One region of the Kumtagia sp. genome, then DNA from elsewhere that is predicted to be linked to it. Evidence: predicted binding sites of a transcription regulator. Region 1 holds the regulator's gene; each other region holds the start of a gene.

Region 1 (5,021 bases):
ATCGACCTCTACGCCTTCACCAGCGTGCTTAACCGGCATCTCGACGACGAGGGCCGCATCGCTTTCATCCGGCTGATGTGGGACGTCGTCTATGCCGACGGCGTGCTGCACGAGCTCGAGGACAACACGCTGTGGCGGGTGGCGGAACTGCTCGGCGTCGACGGCCGCGACCGCGTCCTGGCGCGGCAGGACGCGGCACGCAGGGTTCCAGGAGCCAAGGGCACGCCATCGAATGAGTAGGCTGGGGGCGGACGCCGGTCGACCGCGCGTCCTCGTCGTGCTGCATCAGGAAACATCCAGCCCCGGGCGGGTCGGCCACATGCTGATCGAGGCGGGGTTCGAACTCGACGTCCGGCGGCCGCCGCTCGGCGACGCGCTGCCGGAGACGCTTGTCCACCATGCCGGCGCCGTTGTCTTCGGCGGGCCGATGAGTGCCAACGATCCCGAGGATTTCGTCAGGCGCGAGACCGACTGGCTGGCCGTGCCGCTGAAGGAGAACCGTCCCTTTCTCGGCATCTGCCTCGGCGCGCAGATGCTGGTCAACCATCTCGGCGGCAAGGTCGAAGGCCACCGCGACGGGCTGGTCGAGATCGGCTGGTATCCGCTCAAGGCCACCGACGACGGCAGGAAACTGATGCACTGGCCGGAGATGGTCTACCAGTTCCACCGCGAGGGCTTTTCGCTGCCTTCCGGCGCCTCGCTGCTGGCCACCGCCGAGCACTATCCCAACCAGGCCTTCCGCTACGGCGACAACGCCTGGGGCATCCAGTTCCATGCCGAGCTGACGCGGGTGATGATGCACCGCTGGGTGGTGCGCGGCGCGCACCGCTTCGAGCTGCCGGGCGCGCAGCCCGGCCGCGACCATCTCGGCGGCCGCATGATCTGGGACATGCACCTCAAGCGCTGGCTGGCGGAATTTCTCGAAACGGTGTTCGGAAAACCGGAGGTCGGCTGACCGCGAGCCTCAATGCTCGGTCAGCGCCTCGTTGAGCAGGTCGAGATCGACGTAGAAATAGCGCACCAGGCAGAGCTGGACCTCTTCGGCGTCGAAGCCGTGGCTCCTCAGATAGGAGACCGATTCGTAGATCGCCCGCCGGTCGACGAGCTTGGTCTTGATGCCGCCCTGCGCCTCGATGAAGGCGTCCATCTCGGCAATGTTCCGGTGCTTTGAAAGTGTCTGCATGTGTGCCCCCACATCACACGCACAAGTTTAGCGAATTGTGGATAACAAAATACTAACGATTGCGCGAGCGGTTCGTTGGGGGGCTATTCGTCGCTGATGGCGTAGCCGGCGCCGCGCACGGTGCGGATGACGTCCGGCATCCGTCCGTTGTTCACCGCCTTGCGCAGCCGTCCGACATGCACGTCGACCGTGCGCTCGTCGATATAGATCGTCTCGCCCCAGACGTTGTCGAGGAGCTGTCCGCGCGAAAACACCCGGCCGGGATGCCGCATCATGAATTCGAGCAGGCGGAACTCGGTCGGGCCGAGCCTGATCTCGCTTTTCTTGCGGTAGACGCGATGCGATTCGCGGTCGAGCACGATGTCGCCGACCTTGAGCACGGAGGACAGCACCTCCGGCTTGGCGCGCCGCAGCAGCGCCTTCACCCGCGCCACGAATTCCGGCGTCGAGAACGGCTTGACCAGGTAATCGTCGGCGCCGGTGGCCAGGCCGCGGACCCGGTCGCTCTCCTCGCCGCGCGCCGTCAGCATGATGATCGGCAGGCGCTCGGTCTCCGGCCGCATCCTCAGCCGCCGGCACAGCTCGATGCCGGAGAGCGCCGGCAGCATCCAGTCGAGCACCAGCAGGTCCGGCACGTTCTCCTGCAGCCGGATCTCGGCCTCGTCGCCGCGCGCGACGACCTCGACCTGGTAGCCTTCGGTCTCCAGGTTGTAGCGCAGGAGCACGCCCAGCGGCTCCTCGTCCTCAACCACCATGATTTTTGGAGCGATCATCGCGCCTCGCTTCTACTCGGCCAGCACGGTCGTCGCCGTCTCGTCCTGCTTCGGCCGGTTGGCCGGAAGCTGCGAGCCGGTCAGCACATAATAGGCGTTCTCGGCGATGTTGGTCATATGGTCGCCGATGCGCTCGAGATTCTTGGCGCAGAACAGGAGATGCGTGCAGGCGGTGATGTTGCGCGGATCCTCCATCATGTAGGTGAGGAGCTCGCGGAACACCGAGGTGTATTTGAGGTCGATCTTCTCGTCGTCGACGCGAAGCGTCCGCAGGTCCTCGGGCTTGCGCGCCGCATAGGCGGCGATCACGCCCTTGATCTGCGCCAGCACCAGCGTCGCCATGTCGTCGATGCCGTGCGACAGGCCGCGCGGCGTCGAGCCCTCGCCGACCGCGCCGACGCGCTTGGCGACGTTCTTGGCGAGGTCGCCGATGCGCTCCAGGTCGCCGGCCATGCGGATGGCGCCGAGCACGGCGCGCAGGTCCTGCGCCATCGGCTGGCGCTTGGCGATCAGCGTGATGGCGCTGTCGTCGATCTCGCGCTGCTTGGCGTCCATCACGGCGTCTTCCGAGATGATGCGCTGCGCCGCCGCCGCGTCGGTATGGAGCAGCGCGCGGATCGCATCGCGGACCATCGAGGCCGCCAGGTCCGACATCTCGCGGATCAGCTTGTCGATGTGCTCGAGATCCTGGTCGAAGGAGGAGACGGTATGTTCGCCCATTGCAGCTTTCCTCAATACCCACTCAGCCGAAGCGGCCGGTGATGTAGTCCTGCGTGCGCTTGTCGTCGGGATTGGTGAACATCTTGTCGGTCGCCCCCTCCTCGACGAGATAGCCCAGATGGAACATGGCGGTGCGCTGCGACACGCGCGCCGCCTGCTGCATGGAATGGGTCACGATGACGATGGTGTAGTTCTGCTTGAGCTCGTCGATGAGCTCCTCGACCTTGGCCGTGGCGATCGGGTCGAGCGCCGAGCACGGCTCGTCCATCAGGATCACTTCCGGCGACACGGCGATGGCGCGGGCGATGCACAGGCGCTGCTGCTGGCCGCCGGAAAGCCCGGTGCCGGGCTCGTTCAACCGGTCCTTGGCCTCGTTCCACAGCGCCGCCTTCTTGAGGCTCGACTCGACGATCTGGTCCAGTTCGGACTTGTTCTTGGCGAGCCCGTGGATCTTCGGTCCGTAGGCGACGTTCTCGTAGATCGACTTGGGGAACGGGTTGGGCTTCTGGAACACCATGCCGACGCGGGCGCGCAGCTCGACCACGTCGATCTTCGGGTCGTAGACGTCCTCACCGTCAAGCGTGATCTTGCCAGTCACGCGGGCCGAGTCGATGGTGTCGTTCATGCGGTTGAGGCAGCGCAGGAAGGTCGACTTGCCGCAGCCCGACGGGCCGATCAGCGCCGTCACCTGGTTCTGCCGGACGTCGAGGTCGACGTCGAACAGCGCCTGCTTGTCGCCGTAGAAGACGCCGACCTTGCGGCCCTGCATCTTGATCACTTCGTTGGGCTTCGCAGTCATACCGCCGCTCACCGCCTCTTCGAGTTTCTCTTGGCTCATGATGTTCATGATATCTGCCCCCGTCTACCAGCGTCTTTCGAATCGCCGGCGCAGCACGATTGCGGTGATGTTCATCGCCATGAGGAACACCAGCAGGATGATGATGGCGCCGGACATGCGCTCGACGAAGGCGCGTTCGGCCTCGTTCGCCCACATGTAGATCTGCACCGGCAGCGCCGTGGCCGGATCGAGCGGCGTCTTCGGATAGTCGGCGACGAAGGCCACCATGCCGATCAGCAGCAGCGGCGCGGTCTCGCCGAGCGCGCGGGCGAGCCCGATGATCGTGCCCGTCAGGATGCCGGGCGTGGCCAGCGGCAGCACGTGCTGGAACACGGTCTGCGTCTTGGAGGCGCCGAGCCCGAGCGCGGCCGAGCGGATCGACGGCGGCACCGCGGCCAGCGCGGCGCGCGTCGCGATGATGATGGTGGGCAGCGTCATCAGCGTCAGCACCAGGCCGCCGACCAGGGCAGCCGAGCGCGGCAGGCCGAGGAAGTTGATGAAGACGGCGAGGCCGAGCAGGCCGAACACGATCGACGGGACCGCGGCCAGGTTGTTGATGTTGACCTCGATGATGTCGGTGAGCCGCGTCTTCTTGGCGAATTCCTCGAGGTAGATCGAGGCGGCGACGCCGATCGGCAGCGCCAGCAGCAGCACGATCGCCATCATGTAGAGCGAGCCGATGATCGCGACACCCATGCCGGAGGTCTCGGGCCGGCTCGAGGCGCCGTAGGTGAACAGGCCGGTGTTGAACTTGCCGGCCATCGCCCCTTCGGCGCGCAGCTGGTCCATCCAGCCGATCTGCCGGTCGGAGACCTTGCGGTTGCCCTCGGCGACTTCGAGGTCGATCTGACCCTTGAAGGCGGAGTCGAGATTGGCGCCGGCGAGCACCCAGACGTCGCGCGTCGTGCCGATGAGGGACGGATCGGCGACGACCATGTCGCGAAGCTGCGTGCGCACGCCGTCGGAAACGAACCCCCGCAAGGCCGCGATCTGCGGCTTGTCGTCGAGCGAGATTCCCAGCTTCTGGGCCAGCGCGTCGCGGGCAAGCTGCGGATAGTTGGCCTTCACCAGCACGCTCGGATCGGTGTCGCGCCTGTCCTGCGGGTCGATGACCTGCGCGTCGAAGGTGATCGGCAGCAGGATCGAGGTCTGGAGGAAGGAGGTGTAGCCCTTGCCGATGATCGAGGCGAGCATCACCACCAGGAAGATCAGGCCGACCGAGATCGCCGCCAAGCCGTACCAGCGGAAGCGCCGCTCGGCGGCATAGCGCCGCCTGAGCCCGATGTCGCGGCGCGGCGGCGCCGAGGCGATGGGGAGGCTGCCGATCGCTGCGTCGGTCATTCGTACTGCTCCCGGTATTTGCGCACGATGTAGAGCGCGACGATGTTCATGACGAGCGTGACGGCGAACAGCGTGATGCCGAGCGCGAAGGCGACCAGCGTCTGCGGCGAGTTGAATTCGAGGTCGCCGGTGAGCTGGTTGACGATCTTGACCGTGATCGTCGTCA
Region 2 (5,021 bases), on a different contig from region 1:
ATGCCGATCGGCATGTCGGAGGCGATAACCTTCCAGGTGGCCTTCGAATTGGCGAGCTCGCGCTTCAGCCAGCGCATCTGCTCCTCTCCGAAGATGCGCGAGGCCGGCGTCATCTCGTCTTCCATGGCAGGACCGTTGGGACCGCGATAGGAGCGCAGGTCGACGAAGAACACGTCGAGCAGCGGGCCGTAGGCGATTTTGCGGTAGACGCGGCCGGGCTCGGCCGGCTGAAAGCGGATCGGCGTCATCTCGTGAAAGGCGCGCGCGGCGCGCGCGTTAAGCAGCGGCACCGACTTTTCCGTGTAGCGGTCGTCGGCGGAAAGGTCCTTGGAGGCCGACCAGTTGTTGGTCACCTCGTGGTCGTCCCACTGGAAGAAGGTGGGAAGCGCGGCGTTCATGGCGCGCACATGCTCGTCCATGAGATTGTATTTCCACTGGCCGCGGAATTCGTCCAGCGTCTCGGCGACCTTGCGCTTCTCGTCGGTGACGACCTTGTTCACCCACTTCGTGCCGTCCTTCAGCTCCACCTCCTCCTTCAGCGGGCCGTCGGCATAGATCGTGTCGCCGGAGTGCAGGAAGAAGTCGGGCTGATGCTTGAGGATGGTGGCGTAGCTGTACATGCCCTTGTCGTCGATGCCCCAGCCCTGGCCGACCGTGTCGCCGGACCAGGCGAAGCGGACGTTGCGCTTCGAGGCCGGCGCCGTGCGGAAGCGGCCGACGATCGGCTCGGACACGGTATTGATGTCGGAAAGGTCGGCCGCGACCATGCGGTAGAATATCTCCTGGTCGGAGGCGAGGTCGGTCAGCAGGCGCTTCACCGCGAAATCGCTTTCCGGCAGGGCGCCGAGTGGCGGCAGCTTTACGGCGTTGGCGAAGCTTTCGGTGGTGGACACCTCGAACGCGACGCTGGCGGGACGGTCGACGCGGGTCCAGATCATGGCCGAATTGACGTCGACGTCGCCGGACTGCACGCCGTGCGTGAAGCTCGGCCGCTGGTTGGCGCGCGAGTAATAGGGCATGGCCAGACCCGACAGGCCGACCAGGCCGGCCGCTCCGGTGGTCGCCAACAATGCGCGACGGGTGATTTTCTTGCTGACGGGGTTCATGGCTGTCTCCGGATGGCTTTGAACAGGCGCGCGGAAACTCGGGCTTGCGGGTGACAGGCGGGTGTCGCCCCGATGAAACTTCTATGACGCTTCGATGGCGGGGGAAACGCGACTGGCGTCAGCCCCGGCCGGACCGCTTTTTCCGTGTCTGGAACCTGACCGCGCATTCCAGCCGATGCGTGAGTTCCCGATCGGATATGGCGTCCAGGCGTACCAGGATGGCCGGCCAGCCCTTGTAGTGGTCCGTCTCGAAATAGATGTCGGGCGCCGCTTCCATCAGCGCCGGTTTCTCCTCCAGCGGGCACATGACGACGACCGTCCGCGGGTCCTTCACCCGGCAGATCGACTTCTTGCCGACCTTGAGCGAGGGCGTGCCGTAGGAGGTGCTTTCGACGATGCCGGGAAGCGCGGCCGCCGCCTTGCGCAGCCGCACTAAGGCGGGTGCGAGCGTATCCTCCTCGATCGGGTCACGCTGCGAGACGGCCGGGCTCCTGGGTATAGTAGCTGATATAGCGCTGCTGGATTTCCTTGACCGGCAGCACGACGAAGACGTCGACCGTTTCGAAATCCCGGTCGACGACGCAGCCGTCGCCGATGCGCGCGCCGAGCCGCAGATAGCCTTTGATCAGGGGCGGCATGCGCGAGAATGCCGATTTGGCGTTGATCGCCTCGGCCGGCATCAGGTCCATGCCGACGTAGCGGCCGGGCAGGGCGCTGACGTCGAACTCCGGCGTCGCGCGGCAGTTCCGCGCCAGGAAGGACAGCGCTTCGGCATGGGTGGCCGGAAGGCTGCCATGGAAGGAGGCGCAGCCCGCCATCACGTCGATGTCGTGGTGCAGCACATAGGCCCAGATCGCCTGCCACAGCGTCTCGATCGTGCGCTTGGATCGGTATTGCGGCAGCACGCATGAGCGGCCGAGCTCGAGGAAACGCTTGCCCGGATGCCGGCTAATCAATCCTCCGAGATCGAACTCGTCCTCGGAGTAGAAGCCGCCCGCCAGCGCTGCGCCCTCCTCCCTGAGCATCCGGTAGGTGCCGACGATGCGCCTGTGCTCCGGGCCGGGCAGCGACTGGTCGAAGACCAGGATGTGATCGCACACGGCGTCGAAACGGTCGGCATCGCGGCGGTCGAGCACCTGCAGCCGGTTGCTCCCGGCGCCGAGCTCCTCGTAGAAGACGCTATAGCGCACCTCCTGGGCGGCGGCGATCTCGGCATCGTCGCGGGCGAGCCGCGCCTCCAGCGGGCCGATGCGGCCGAGCGTGCGGCCGGCAATGCCGGGCCGGGGCTCCACGCCGGGAACCAGCCCCTTCACGTCCATGGCGACATCGACCGACGGAACAGCTGTTTGCACGGGTGATTCTCCTTCGAACAGCCGGCACGGCTTCGAGATACTGGCGCTGTGCAACAGATGTATGAAAGTACCGTGACGGCTGCACGCGCTCAAGCTCATGGCCGCTGACATTTAGGTTATCTTCGCCGGCTTCGGCCGTCGTTGAGACGGCTTCAGACCATGCGCTGCTCGACGGCATGGACGAGCGCGTCGGGATCGATCGGCTTGGTCACGAAGCCGCTGGCGCCGTGGGCGAGCACGTCGTGGCGGGTCTTTTCCTGGCTGTCCGCCGACAGCACCATGATCGGCACCGGCGGTAGGTCGTTCTCCTCCTCGTGGCGGCGGATCAGGGCTATCGCCTCCAGCCCGTCCATGATCGGCATGTGCAGGTCCATCAGCACGACGTCGTGCCGATCCTTGCGCGGGCTGGTGACGGCTTCGACCGCCGCCTTGCCGTTGCCGACGACCTCGACCCGGTGGCCAGCCTTCTGCAGCGTGGTGCGGGCGAGCAGCGCGTTGATCTCGTTGTCTTCGGCGAGCAGGACGGACAGGCCTGAGAACCGGGCGCTGCGGCCCTTGGCCGGCCTGCGGACGACGGACGCGGGAGCGATGCTGGAGGCGACGGCGGCGCCCGACAGCAGAACGCGCAGCAGCGTCTCGCCGCGCACCGGCCGGGCGAGGAAGGTCACGTAGCCGCTGGCGCGGAAGTCACCCAGCGCGCCTCGGTCGGTCGGCGCGATCAGGGTGATCGCCTGGCTCGAGGAGAAGCCCGCCTGCTTCAGCCGCTTCAGCACGCGCCCGTCCGGCGATTCCAGCGCCGCGTCGACCAGCAGCGCGTCGCAGGGTCCGGCCAGCTCCAGCGCCTGGTCGATCGAATAGGCGACGTCGACGGTGCCGCCATAGGCGCGGATGGTGCGGGCGATCGCGTCGCACTCCACCTCGTTCTTCGACAGGATCACCGAGCGGTGGCCCTCCAGCACCAGGCCGCGCGCCAGGCCGGCAGTCGCCTCCAGCGCCGGGAGCTCGAAGGCGAATTCGGAGCCGAGCCCGTAGTCGCTGGAAACCGTGATCGTGCCGCCCACCGCCTCGACGATGCGGCGCGATATGGCGAGGCCGAGCCCGGCGCCGCCATGGACGCGCGTCGAGCTGGTGTCGGCCTGCTCGAACTCCTCGAAGATGCGGTCCATGTCCTCCTTGCGCAGCCCCGGTCCGGTGTCGGCAACCGCGAAGCGCACCATCTCCATGCCGTCAGGACCGGGCTTCAGCGACACCGTCACCAGCACGCCGCCGGTTTCGGTGAACTTGATCGCGTTGCCAACGAGGTTGAGCAGCACCTGCCGCACCCGGCCGGGATCGGCGGTGATGGTATGCGGCACGTCCGGCGCGACATGGCAGCCGAGGCCGATGCCCTTGGCGAAGGCGCGCGAGGCCAGCAGCTCGACCACGCCCTCGACCGTCTCGCGCGGCGAGATCGGCTGCGGCTCCGGCACGAAGCGTCCGGCCTCGATCTTGGAGAAGTCGAGCAGGTCCTCGATCAGCGCCAGCAGGGCGCTGGCGGAGGTCGACACCGCGCTCACATAGGTCTTCTGCTCGGCCGAGAGATTGGTGTCGGCGAGCAGCTTGGCCATGCCCATGATGCCGTTCATGGGTGTGCGGATCTCGTGGCTCACCGTCGCCAGGAAACGCGACTTGGCGAGGCTCGCATATTCGGCGCGCTCGCGCGCCCCGATCAGCGCGGCCTCGGCCCGCTTGCGCCCGGTGATGTCGCGGGCGATCGCCCGGTGCGACACAGCCGCGCTGGCAAGATCGCGCACCGACAGCTCGATCCAGGAGAACCAGCGCGTTCCGGCGGGCGTATGGATAGACACGTCGGTCGAGCTCAGGCATTCGCCCTCGGCGAAGGCGGCGTCGGGGACCATGCCGACCTCGATGCCGAGATCGGCGAGCCGCATCCCGACCAGCTCGTCCTGCGGCCGCCTGACCAGGTCGGCGAAGACGCGATTGGCATAGACGATGCGTCCGTCGCGATCGCGATGGATGACGAGGTCCCCGAGCGCATCGATGAGGCCGAGAAAATGCTCCTCACTCTCATGCATCTCCCACATGCGGTCGGCGAGGCTTTCGATGCGGGCGGGCGTTGCCGTCTCCGCCGCTTCCGCCTGCGGCCGCCGACGGGTGCCGAGGCCGCGCACCAGCACTGCCAGGCCGACGGCGCCGAGCGCCAGAAAACCCATGACCAGGACGGCCTGGGCATTCAGGAAATAGGCGGCTGCCGCGAGCAGGGGGGCGGCGATGACGATGGCGGTCTGCAGCACGACGAGCTGCGGTTTGGTCGGCAGCGAGCCGGCCAGCGGGTCGACAGGCGCGGCCTGCGGCAGGACCGGCGCTTCGACGCCGCCGTCCATGCTCTTGCCTTCGAGGGTGCTGTGGACGATGGGGGCCGTCATCCGGTTATTCTACTCCGGTGTCGTTCCCGAAGCTTTCTGCAATTCGCTCGCATTTTAGCGTTCCGCCATTTTAAGGGTGCGGCGCGAGCATTTCCGCCGGCCGGTTACGTCTGGCGCCCGCCTGATCCATCGTCCGA
Region 3 (5,021 bases), on a different contig from region 1:
CGGACGCGGTCTTCACCTCGACGGTGGTTTCGGTCACCGTGATGCCGCCCGACTTGGCTTTCCGGCGGCTCACCTTGGCGCTCCGCTTCGCATTCCTGGTATCCAGCCTCGCCGTCTTGCGCTTCGCATTCGATGCCTTGCCGGCCTTCAAGGTCTTTGCCGCCGCTTTGGCGTTCGGCTTGACCGCGCTGCCGGTGGCCTTTGTCGTCTCAGTCCCGGTTTTCTTGGTCGTAAACAGCGGAGTCCGGGCAATGGCAGGCTTCTTCGCCGGAGCAGCCTTCGAAGTAGCGGCAGCCTTCGTCGCGGATTTCCTCGTCGTTTTGGCGCCCGGCTTCGCCTTCTCCGTGGTTGCGGCAGCTTTCTGCGTGGAAAACAGTGGCGTGCGCGGGATGTTGGGGAACTCAGCCGCGTTGGCGGCAAAAGAGGTCAGGGCGGCGGCAAGCGCCACCGTCAAGAAGATCGGCTTTTTCATCAGTTCCTGTTCGCTGACGACGGGGCGGAAGCGCCCGGTCGGTGTAGTCTCAAGCCTGCGGTGACAGCTGGCCGGCGGGTATGACCGGCCGTTTGCTGGTGAAGTTTGGGGCGAAAATGGCCCAGGCATTCACTTTTTGTTACAGTGCATGTCAACCGAAGGTCGAGCAGCAGCAGCCTTCCGCTACGTCAAGCAGCCCACTCTCCGACTCGTGAGGGCAATGCGGCAAGCAGCCGCTGAAGGGTTTCCCGCGTCGCCCGGTCGGCGATTCCATCGACTTTTTTCGGCCGGAAATGCAACTGAAAGGCCGAAACCACGGTCTTTGTGGCGCCGTCGTAAGTGCCGCCGGTCTCCAGTCCATATCCATAGGAAGCAAGCATCGCCTGCAGCCGCGTGACCTCCTGGCCCTCGTCGCCGGGCTGCAGCGCTGCGCCGCGCCGATGCCGCGCCGGCGCGACGAAATGGCCCACCCCGGCACGGGCGAGCGCGCGCCACGGAAACCGTTCGCCCGGGTCGATCTTGCGCCCCGGGGCCACGTCGGAATGGCCGAGAACCATTTCCGGGCGGATCCGATGGCGCGCGACAATACCTTGGCAGAGCGAGATCACCGCGGCGATCTGCCTCGGGGGAAACGGCGGGTGACCAGCCAGCGGGCCCGGATTGACGACCTCGATGCCGATCGACTGCGAGTTGATGTCGGTCACGCCGCGCCAGGAACTCTGTCCGGCATGCCACGCACGGTCGCTCTCGCGCACCATCTGCACGATCCGGCCGTCCTCATGAACGAGATAGTGCGAAGACACCTCGCTTGCCGGATTGCACAGCCAGTCCTCGGCCCCCGCCCCGGTCGTCATGCCGGTATAATGGAGCAGAATGATTTCTGGCCGAAATCCCTCGCGTCGGGGCCCGAAATTCGGCGAGGCCCTGACCATTGCACCGGGCTGGTCGGGGGCAAAGCCGCTCATAGCTGGCGCATGCCGCGTTCGATCATCTCGTAGGCGGTGTTGATGGTGGCAAGCCGCGTCGTGGCAAGCGCGATGAACTCGGCCGGCAGCCCGCGACCGATCAGCCGGTCGGGGTGGTTGTCTGCCACCAGCTTGCGATAGCGGCGACGCACTTCATCGAACGGCCGGCCGCGAGCGATGCCGAGCACCGCGTAGGGATCGGCCAGGCCGATGTCGACGTGGCGGGCCAGGATGGTGCGGTAATGCTCCTCGCCGATCTCGAAAATCTCGGCGACCCGCCGCAGGTACAGGCTCTCGCGCTCATGCAGCAGGCCGTCCGCCTTGGCGATGTGGAACAGTCCGTCGAGGATGTCCTCGAGCATGGCGCAGTTCGGCCGTCCGGAGCCGCAAAGTCGCGCCATCTTCTCCGCATAGGCCTCGAAGCCGGCGATGTCGGCCTGCGCCAGATCATAAAGCCGCGCGACATTGCGCGCCTCGGCGGGCGGGACCGAGAATATCTGCTGGAAGGCGCGCACCTCGTCCTGCGTGACCACGCCGTCCGCCTTGGCCATCTTCGCCGACAGGGCGATCATGGCGACGGAGAAGGCGACGCGCCGACGCAGTTCCGGGTCGCCGCCGAAGACGACGCGCAACGCCTCGGCGAGGTCGGACACACCGGCGCCCGCCTTGCTGACGAATTCTCCGATGCGCTCCCATATCGACATGGCCGCTTCATAGCCAAGGCCTTCGTGCTTGGCGAGGCTTGATCGGCAACGATCTGGTGAAGTTTCGGCATGAGAGGGGCGTGGCTCAAGCGATTCTCGGCCACGGAACAGCGGCTTTTCGGGCGATTCCGTCGGCAGGCTCAAGGCTGCCCTTCGCCAAAACGGGGCATGGCAAAGCCGCGCGACCAGGATGGCCGCGCGGCTTCTTCAAATGAAACGGACGTTACTGGGCCGGTGCCGGCGCAGGCTGGGCCGGCGGGCTTCCCTGGGTGTCGCCGCCCGTGCCGGTCTGCGGCGCAGGTGCCGCATTCGGCGTTGTCGTGTTGTCGGTCGCTGGCGGCGGCGTCGTGCTCTGCGTCGTCGTGTTGTCGGCGCTGTCGCTGCAGGCCGCGAGGCCAAGCAGGCCGATCGCGGCGGCTGAGGCGAGTACGAGCTTCTTCATCATGGACTCCTTCGTCATTCGGCAAGGCAGACGCGGGAGAAATGACGGGAGGCCCTCTAACGTTTCTTCACGTATGACGACGGCCGTAAACAATACGTGATAATCGCAGTTCTCGCCGCACGACTGTGTGATCGATTCCGCCGGTCCACTATCCGGGCGTCTCCCCATCGCGAGCCTGTCACGGCAGCGTCATCACCGCGTCACCGCTCCGTCATGGCGTCGCGCTACCCGCTTGCGGAATACGCCAACGGGATTCGCGCCGCTCATGACCGGTCCTTCCGCAACCCCTCTCCTGCGCGGCAATGCGCGCCTGAAGCAGGCCGTCTATCAGCACCGTGCGCTCTCCCGCGCCGGCCTGTCGGAGCGGCTGTTCACGTTGCTGTTCTCCGGACTGGTCTATCCGCAGATCTGGGAGGACCCGGACGTCGACATGGAAGCGATGCAGCTGGGCGAAGGCCATCGCGTCGTCACCATCGCTTCCGGCGGCTGCAACGTGCTGGCCTATCTCACCCGCTCGCCGGCGGCTATCGAGGCGGTCGACCTCAACCCGGCGCATGTCGCCCTCAACCGCCTGAAGCTCGCGGCGCTCGCCCACCTGCCCTCCTACGCCGATTTCCATCGCTTCTTCGGCGAGCCCGGCAACCGCCACAACAGCCTCGCCTACGACCGCTTCATCGCGCCGCACCTGGACGAAAGCTCGCGCCGCTACTGGGAGCGCCGCCGGTTGCGCGGCCGCCGCATCGACGTGTTTCAGCGCGATTTCTACCGCACCGGCCTGCTCGGCTGGTTCATCGCCACCGGCCATCTCGCCGCCCGGCTGCACGGCGTCGACCCCTGCAGGCTGACCGAAGCGAAGAGCCTCGACGAGCAGCGCCGCTTTTTTGAAGACGAGCTGGCGCCGGTCTTTGGAAAACCGCTGCTGCGCTGGGCGACGGCGCAGAAGGCGTCGCTGTTCGGGCTCGGCATCCCGCCGGCGCAATACGATTCCCTGGTGACGTCAGGAGACGGCACCATGGCGAGCGTGCTGAAGGCGCGGTTGGAAAAGCTCGCCTGCGATTTCCCGCTGGCCGACAATTATTTCGCCTGGCAGGCCTTTGCCCGCCGCTATCCCCGGGAAGGCGAAGGTGCCCTGCCCGCCTATCTCGACCGCGCCAGCTACGCCACGATCCGTGCCAACGCGCCCAGCGTCAGCATCCGCCATGCCAATGTCGCCGAACTCCTGGCGCGAAAGCCGGCCGGCTCCGTCGATCGCTACGTGCTGCTCGACGCGCAGGACTGGATGACGGACGGCCAGCTCAACACGCTCTGGACCGAGATCACCCGCACCGCGGCTGCCGGCGCCCGCGTGATCTTCCGCACCGCCGCCGAGCCCAGCATTCTCCCCGGCCGAGTATCGCAGAGCATCCTCGACCACTGGGACTACCGCCAGGAGGAGTCGCTGGACTTTTCGGCGCGCGACCGTTCGGCCATCTATGGCGGCTTCCATCTCTACGTGCTGAAGGACAGATGAGCGCCGTCGGCGGCCATGCGGCGCTGATGGACCGGAACTACCGGCTGCAGCGCCATGTCTACGACCTGACCCGCAAATACTATCTGCTCGGCCGCGACGGGATGATCGCCGGGCTCGGCGTGCCGCAAGGCGGCTCCGTGCTGGAGCTCGGCTGCGGCACGGGGCGCAATCTGATCCTCGCCGGCCGGCGCCATCCGGAGGCGAGGCTGTTCGGCCTCGACATCTCCGCCGCCATGCTGGAGACCGCCGCCGGCAATCTCGCGAGAAAAGGCATCGCGGGCCGGGCGACGCTGGCGCGTGGTGATGCCACTGCCTTCGACGCAAAGAATCTGTTCGGCGAAGAGACGTTCGACCGCGTCTTCATTTCCTACGCGCTGTCGATGATTCCCGACTGGGAAGGGGCGATAGCGGCGGCCTTGCGGGCGCTGTCGCCACACGGTTCGCTGCACATCGTCGATTTCGGCCAACAGGAGCGCCTGCCCGGCTGGTCCCGCAGTACACTCCACGCGTGGCTGGCAAAGTACCACGTGACGCCGCGGGCTTCGCTGGAGGCCGAACTGCGCAGCCAGGCCGGGGCTGCCGGCCGGCCGCTGCGCTTCGAGCGCTGGTACCGCGGCTATGCCTGGCACGCCGTGGCGGGACCTCGGCCGTCCTTTCAGTCCTGACCCAAAACCTTCGCCAGAGCGCCGACCATCGCCTGCGGCTTGTAACCGAGCCGCTCCGGGGTCAGGCCCATGCGCACCACGACCAGCCCGAGTGAGGGGATGATCGCCGTCGACTGGCCGTCATGGCCGATCAGCCAAAACGTGTCGCCGGGCACGCCGAGCGCGACGTCTTGCGCCTTCGTGCTTCTCGGTCCGCGCAGCCAGAGCTGGCCCCGCCCATAGCTGCCGTCCGAGGCGGCCCCGGGCTCGCGCATCCATGCGGC

What was found. Region 1 encodes PhoB, which activates phosphate uptake and scavenging genes when phosphate is short. Its sites were predicted from a motif close to TGTCATNNANCTGTCAT; they were not measured.
Region 2: olsB (l-ornithine N(alpha)-acyltransferase) is a predicted target of PhoB. The motif match lies at 2,520-2,536, and genes of this name have one in related genera.
Region 3: AC5JDC_RS12540 (BtaA family protein) is a predicted target of PhoB. The motif match lies at 2,760-2,776, and genes of this name have one in related genera.

The regions. Positions count from the first base shown of each region.
Region 1 is NZ_JCACER010000001.1:67,446-72,466, reverse strand. It holds gene AC5JDC_RS00330 (tellurite resistance TerB family protein) at 1-240, shown strand, start outside; gene AC5JDC_RS00325 (glutamine amidotransferase) at 233-955, shown strand; gene AC5JDC_RS00320 (hypothetical protein) at 965-1,183, opposite strand; gene phoB (phosphate regulon transcriptional regulator PhoB) at 1,267-1,956, opposite strand; gene phoU (phosphate signaling complex protein PhoU) at 1,969-2,676, opposite strand; gene pstB (phosphate ABC transporter ATP-binding protein PstB) at 2,699-3,523, opposite strand; gene pstA (phosphate ABC transporter permease PstA) at 3,539-4,855, opposite strand; gene pstC (phosphate ABC transporter permease subunit PstC) at 4,852-5,021, opposite strand, start outside.
Region 2 is NZ_JCACER010000021.1:87,681-92,701, forward strand. It holds gene AC5JDC_RS09150 (alkaline phosphatase D family protein) at 1-1,106, opposite strand, end outside; gene AC5JDC_RS09155 (MmcQ/YjbR family DNA-binding protein) at 1,225-1,539, opposite strand; gene olsB (l-ornithine N(alpha)-acyltransferase) at 1,574-2,425, opposite strand; gene AC5JDC_RS09165 (response regulator) at 2,611-4,884, opposite strand; gene lspA (signal peptidase II) at 4,989-5,021, opposite strand, start outside.
Region 3 is NZ_JCACER010000029.1:56,911-61,931, forward strand. It holds gene AC5JDC_RS12515 (lytic transglycosylase domain-containing protein) at 1-73, opposite strand, end outside; gene AC5JDC_RS12520 (hypothetical protein) at 75-536, shown strand; gene AC5JDC_RS12525 (N-acetylmuramoyl-L-alanine amidase) at 661-1,437, opposite strand; gene AC5JDC_RS12530 (J domain-containing protein) at 1,434-2,141, opposite strand; gene AC5JDC_RS12535 (hypothetical protein) at 2,365-2,583, opposite strand; gene AC5JDC_RS12540 (BtaA family protein) at 2,849-4,093, shown strand; gene AC5JDC_RS12545 (class I SAM-dependent methyltransferase) at 4,090-4,758, shown strand; gene AC5JDC_RS12550 (serine hydrolase domain-containing protein) at 4,749-5,021, opposite strand, start outside.